Regions from separate parts of the Pseudoalteromonas sp. S4741 genome, predicted to be linked through region 2. Evidence: predicted binding sites of a transcription regulator. Region 2 holds the regulator's gene; the other holds the start of a gene.

Region 1 (3,378 bases), on a different contig from region 2:
TGCTCCAAAGACTAAAAATACTTAAACTCTCCATCATATTATAGAAGCTATCTCCAAGCTCTAATCCCAGAAATAACTGATTTATAGACGCGTAATTGAATAAACTAATAGGTAATTCATTGTTACTGGCTGTAAGAACTAGCGCAACAACACCTAAACTTGAAATAACCATGGGCATCATGCTCCAAACACCAAAACCATACCACGCACCATAGCTATAATTAGCATCAGGGTCTTGCTTAGATATCAACATGTAATACCCAGATAGGAGTGCATTTATAAAAAGAAGGCCGAAAATACCCCCGCCAATTGCAAACCACACTTGGTTATCGAGGCTTTGCTCCATACTTTGACGGATCATTTTTTTCTCGCCGATTGTGGCATCCACACTCGCTGCAGCAACCTGCTGGTCTAAAATAAATTGTGAGTCTGCAGTGGTATAAAATGTATAAGCAGAGGCTGCAAGGGTTAGAGCGAGAAGTGCAAAAGCAAGCCAAGACCAGCCTTTAGCTTCTTTTAGCCCATTAAAAGCCTTGCTTGGGCTGATAAAAATGTCGATACAAGCAGATAGCGCGTCAGATGACTTCATGATTATTCCTTTATGATTTTTTCAATAGTGAACTATATAGTTATCAGTCATATACTAAGGTAAAAGCGAGGTAAGTTGATTTATTAATTGTAACGGTTTGTTAACAAGGTGTGGCGTGATTAGATCTAGTTAAGTTATTTAAAACGAGAAAGGGCCTTTCGGCCCTTAGTGTTGCAGCAAGTAACACATTCTTTTTATAAGCTAAAGTCGACAGCGTAGGCTACATAAGCTTTAACATCTGAGCCGTCCATGTCGTTATCAGATAGGCCAAAGGTAAAACCATCCTTAGAAACTGATACGCCATAATCAATGATATTGTCATCACCGATGAAATCGCCTGAGTAATGCCCTATGTGTAGCGCCATTTCAGTGCCATTGCTACCAACAGCGAAGCTGTAATCGGCGTTTAAATACAGTGAATCACCAAAATCAGTACCATCACCACTGGCAGCAGATGTTGCAAGTACGGCCGCACCAAATGTAAAACCTTGCACACTAATGCTACCGTAAACTTCTGAAAAATCAGCATCGGCACCTGATGCCGCATCTGGGTAAGCGTAATAAATATAACCTACGTCATAACTTACGTTTTCATTAATAGCGCCGCCAAAACCGGCGTATAAATCTAGTTCGTAGGTCATTTCATCGGCCCAAGACGCATTTGACGCCCACGTACCCGCATAAAATCCAGATTCATTAGCGTAATCAATACCGCCAGATACAGCTGCATCGCCCCCAGTTTGCTCTTGTCCGCGCCATAAGTAGTTAGAAGTAGCGGCTGCATTGGCTGTTACTTCGGCAAATGCAGTAGTTGATGTCATTCCTGTTAATGCCAATGCACTGATGAGTATTGTTTTTTGTAGTTTTAGCATGTTTCATTTCCCATTGTATGATTTTGCACGCCAAGGTTTTTTATTATAAACGACTACAACCTTTTGAACGGCGGCGTATTATTATGTTACTGCAGGGGAGGATTGCACTGTATGTGCCAGCTTCCATTTATTCAATAAAAAATAAATTTTATATTATAAAACAAGGTGTTGAAATTATGCGCAAAGACGCTTTGTGAAAAGTATGTAAGGAAAGAACACACTGCTGGTGCAAAAAAAGCCTGGCTGCACCATTAGAGCGCTACCAGGCTATCTATATTAGGATCTATTGGCCTTTGAAAATTTAACCTTGAAAGGTCTACAGACCCTAACGTTAAGCTAGTTTATTAAAGCTAATTGCGTTTGATATACGTTTTATCCAAAAATGGTACGCATAAGTGTAATTGTTTCGTTTACACCACGGCCTTTTTGTACTTCGCTAATAATAGAATCACGCTTAGCACGAATATGCTCTGGGATGTCATCAGCAGCAAGGGCGCGGTCCACTAATATTTCAGCCGATTCTTTGCCGCGGCGTGGCGCTTTACTGCTGCTAGAAGTGCTACGTGTAGGTTTATTTAGTAGCTTAATGTAGTTAGAGTTATCTGCAGTATTCGTATCTGCATAATAAAAAAAGCAAGGTATTAGCGCTTTAATATCCACTAACTGAGTTTCTAGTTCATTACCAGCATTGGCCATTTTAAACCATGACATAGCGTGAATGCTTTGTACTACATCTTGCCAGTAACGCTCAAAGTCACGATTATTTAATTTGGTGATACCAAGTGCGGAGCAAAGTGCATCTAAGCGACTGTTACTAATCGGTGTAAATACATCAGGGCGGCGCATTGCTAATAAACGGGTTGCAGGCGCTAGTGTTGGTTTTTCATCACTGCCATTAAATGCACTCAAGTAAGCAATTACAAATTGTTGGTAATTACTTTGCGCTACATCACCCTCAAGTGGGATATTGCTCAGGGCATCGTCAAATGCACCTGGCAAGTCAGCCAACATCTGGTGAAAGCCTTTAGCACTTTTTGTAGAGGCAAACCATTCTACATCAAAGTTATAAGTACTCGGGTCGAGTGACGCCATGTGCTTACCGCTAAAAGCGAGTAAGTCTTCAGGGATCATGTCTTTTAATGGTTGTTCACGTAGGTCTGAGATATAAGCAGTTAAACGTAATTGCTCATCAAGTGCCACCAGTTCTTTATGTTGTTCTACAAACATACTCACTACCGGCCAAGGTGCTACCCGTAATGTTTTTAGCTGTAAAAAGCTAATTGCTGAGGTTAGCTGGTCGTGCAGCTTTTTTAAAACTGGCAGTTGTTGTGGCTCTAGTAAGTCGTAATTTATGCGGTCTTTACTTGCACTTAGTAGCTCATAACACCAGCCTAAAAAATCCTCTGGGTGGTTTTCTACTTTCACGGCCATTAGGTTTAGGCTTAGTTCTGAAGCTTGCTTCAAGATGTTTTGGTAAATTTGACTTTCTTGTTCGCCTAGCGCCATTTTTGACGGTGAAATTAGCAGTTTTTTCATGCCTTGTAGAGTCTCCGAGTAGATACATTTTTTAGCTGCTTTATTTTAGCGCAAATACGCCAATAGCAACAGGGCCGTGCATCATACCTAACAATTCAAGGGATGCAATCATGATGCTTAATATAAGCACCATGATTGCCGAGGTTTAATCATGCTCTTGCAGCGTAAACAAGCTTTCAACAGAAGTTTTAAAGTGCCTCGCTATTTTAAGCGCAATTATTACCGAAGGAGTAAACCTTGCCGTTTCCACAGTACTTATAGTTTTACGTGAAACTGCAATTAGATCTGCTAACTCTTGCTGCGAAAGGCCTGCTTCTTTACGGTATTTTGCAATTTGATTTTGCACTTTTGCTCCTAATCTTTGCTTTGCCAAAGAATTGA
Region 2 (3,378 bases):
CCAGGTAAATATTCAATGATTTCATTAAACTGTTGCTGCTCTTTAGGTAAATTACGCACATCAACACTTACGGCTATTTTGTTGTAGCTGTCGGAAACACTACGAACAAGAGATGGTAATAAATTTAAAGGAATATTATCTACACAATAATAACCTAAATCCTCAACAACACGCAGCGCAACAGATTTACCAGAACCTGAGCGACCACTTATAATTATTAATTCCATTTATCACCCTTAATTGTTACTACGGTTGACTTACAATTACTTGATACAGCTCATTGTCGGATTTTGCCGCTCGTAATTGCTTACAAAATTCTTTATCGTTGAGCTTTTCTGCTATAGTGGCTAAGGTTTTTAAATGCTGCTTATTGTCACCATCAGGTACAATTAAGGCAACAAAAATGTCGACCGGTCTGTTATCTATCGCATCAAAATTAATAGCCGTTTCGCTCACTAATATAAGAGCAAGAGGCTCTTGTACACCACTCATACGACCATGAGGAATTGCAATTCCTCGACCTATACCTGTACTCCCTAGTTTTTCTCTGGCGGTTAACGCGTTAAGAATATCTTGTTGTGTTAAATAGGGCAGTTTATTGTGAGCCAATTCACTGATAAATTCTAAAATTCTTTTTTTACTATTAAAAAGGACCGCAGCTTTACTGCAGTCCTGACAGATAAGTGAGCTTAATTTCATAGTGTTAGTGTCGAGCAAGTTTCTCTTTGTGTTTAATTACTTGACGATCTAGCTTGTCAATCAGCGAGTCTATAGCGGCATACATATCTTGGTGTTCAGTAGAAGCAAAAATCTCAGCGCCACTAACATGAACGGTTGCTTCGGCTTTTTGGTTTAGTTTTTCTACATCGAGAATAACGTGCACATTCGTTATGTGATCAGTGTGCCTCTGTAACTTCGAAAATTTACTATTTACGTAGTCTCTAAGCGAGTCGGTAATATCTACATGGCGACCAGTTAAATTCAGTTGCATAAACATTTTCCTCTTTGTTGTACGCCTTAAATCAAACTTTTACGTTGATTTGACGGGGGAATAGCTAGAGATTCGCGATACTTTGCAATAGTTCTCCTTGCTACTTTAATTCCTTGCTCAGCCAATATATCTGCAATTTTACTATCACTCAATGGTTTAGCTGAGTTTTCTGCAGCGATTAATTTTTTAATTAATGCGCGTATTGCTGTCGATGAACATTCGCCACCATTTTCAGTGCTTACATGGCTTGAAAAGAAATATTTAAGCTCAAAAATACCGCGTGGTGTGTGCATGTATTTTTGCGTAGTAACACGTGAAATAGTCGATTCGTGCATTTCTACCATTTCGGCCACGTCATTAAGTACCATAGGCTTCATCGCCTCAGGACCATGTTCAAAAAAGGCCTGTTGTTGTTGCACAATACAGTTAGTTACTTTAAGCAGTGTGTCGTTTCTACTTTCTAAGCTTTTTATAAACCATTTAGCTTCTTGTAAGTGTGAGCGAATAAACTGGCTATCGCCGCTTGATTTAACCGTACGCGACATAGCTGCATATTGGCTGTTTACCCTAATTTTAGGCATGCTATCTGGGTTTAGTTCAACCACCCAACGGCCTTTCACTTTTTTAACCGACACATCAGGAATAACGTACTCAGACTCTTCTCTAACAATAGTGTCAGCGGGTTTTGGGCTAAGCGTGTGAATTAACGTCATGACTTCTTTAAGCTCATCTTCTTTGAGCTTAGTTTTTTTCATTAACGTGCGATAATCACGCGCAGCCAGTAAGTCAATGTGATCGGTTAAGATCATTTTTGTTTCGTTTAAAAAAGGCGTGTCTTGGTCAAACTGATTTAGTTGAATACACAAACACTCTTGTAAACTACGCGCGGCTATTCCTACCGGATCAAATAACTGAATACGCTTTAAAACGGCTTCTATTTCATCAAGTTCAACTTCATCTTCTATGTCGTTTTCTTGATTAAAACTTTCTAATATTTCTTCACAGCTAAGGGTTAAAATACCAGAATCGTCCACAGCTTCTACGATTGCAATCGCGATGGCTTCATCTGTTGGGCTAAATGGCGTCAGTTGCAATTGCCACATTAAATATTCATGCAGCGTTTCAGTTGAAGAGCCTTGATAAATTGATTCATCTTCAGGCATTGGTCCCGAGGAAGAGGCAGGTGCTGCGCTCATGTATTCATCCCATGTAACATCCATTGCCATATCATCGCTAATGGTGTCTTTGGTCATGGCTTCGCCGCTATCTTGCTCATATTCGCTAGGTTTTTCATCAGCTGAAGCACTTAGCGTTGATTCATCGGTATCGGCTTTTTGTTCGTTTTTACCCGCAGCATCTTCACTGTAATCTTGTTCTTCAACTTCAAGCAAGGGATTACTATCGAGTGCTTCTTGAATTTCTTGCTGGAGATCCAATGTACTGAGCTGCAATAAGCGAATTGCTTGTTGCAACTGTGGAGTCATTGTAAGTTGCTGGCCCATGCGCAGCTGTAATGATTGCCTCATTTATCTCTAACAATCCTTTTAAATTAGTATGATTAATCTTAGCAGATGCTTAGTGGAATAACACACATATTAGAGCTTGAACTGCTCGCCCAAATAAACATCGCGTACTGTTTTATCGTTTAATACATATTCTGGAGTGCCTGATGCAATTAACTCCCCATGAGAAACTATGTAGGCTTTTTCACAAACATCAAGTGTTTCGCGGACGTTGTGATCTGTAATCAATACGCCAATTCCTCGGTTTTTAAGGTGCTCTATAATCTTTTTAATATCTAATACAGAGATAGGATCAACCCCTGCAAAGGGTTCGTCTAGTAGTATAAATTTAGGATTTGCTGCTAATGCTCGCGCAATTTCAACACGGCGACGCTCACCACCTGACAGAGCCATACCTTGGCTGTCACGAATATGCTGAATACTAAATTCATCAAGTAAATTATTTAAGGTATCTTCACGTTGTTGCTTATTGAGCCCTTTACGTGTTTCTAATATAGCCATTAAGTTTTGATAAACCGTCAGCTTTCTAAAAATAGATGATTCTTGTGGTAAATATCCTATCCCTAGGCGAGCTCGACTGTGCATTGGTAATAAAGTGATATCTTGATCATCGATTGATATTTTACCTTTATCGCTCGGTACAAGGCCTACAATCATGTAAAAGGTCGTGGTTTTACCTGCGCCATTGGGGCCAAGTAAGCCGACAATGCTGCCTGCTTCAACTTCTAGACCAACGTTTTTCACCACTTCACGGCCTTTATAGCTTTTCGCTAATAGCTCTGCTTTTAATGTGCTCATGGTTGGCCTTTATCGTCTTCTTTTTTGTTTTCAACAGGCACTAAAATAGTGTGTACACGGTCTGTT

What was found. The regulator sigma-54, encoded in region 2, starts transcription at its own class of promoters, with help from an activator protein. The targets are predictions, from matches to a motif close to GTTGGCACGNNNNTNGNNT.
Region 1: a site for sigma-54 is predicted at 1,564-1,582, ahead of CWC30_RS00080 (TorF family putative porin). Genes of this name have one in related genera too.

Annotation. Positions count from the first base shown of each region.
Region 1 is NZ_PNCN01000001.1:19,206-22,583, forward strand. Features, by position in the region: gene CWC30_RS00075 (YIP1 family protein) at 1-589, opposite strand, end outside; gene CWC30_RS00080 (TorF family putative porin) at 784-1,461, opposite strand; gene CWC30_RS00085 (hypothetical protein) at 1,834-2,997, opposite strand; gene CWC30_RS00090 (helix-turn-helix transcriptional regulator) at 3,143-3,343, opposite strand; gene CWC30_RS00095 (hypothetical protein) at 3,352-3,378, opposite strand, start outside.
Region 2 is NZ_PNCN01000063.1:13,746-17,123, forward strand. Features, by position in the region: gene rapZ (RNase adapter RapZ) at 1-227, opposite strand, end outside; gene ptsN (PTS IIA-like nitrogen regulatory protein PtsN) at 247-699, opposite strand; gene hpf (ribosome hibernation promoting factor) at 704-991, opposite strand; gene CWC30_RS10600 (RNA polymerase factor sigma-54) at 1,018-2,517, opposite strand; gene lptB (LPS export ABC transporter ATP-binding protein) at 2,587-3,312, opposite strand; gene lptA (lipopolysaccharide transport periplasmic protein LptA) at 3,309-3,378, opposite strand, start outside.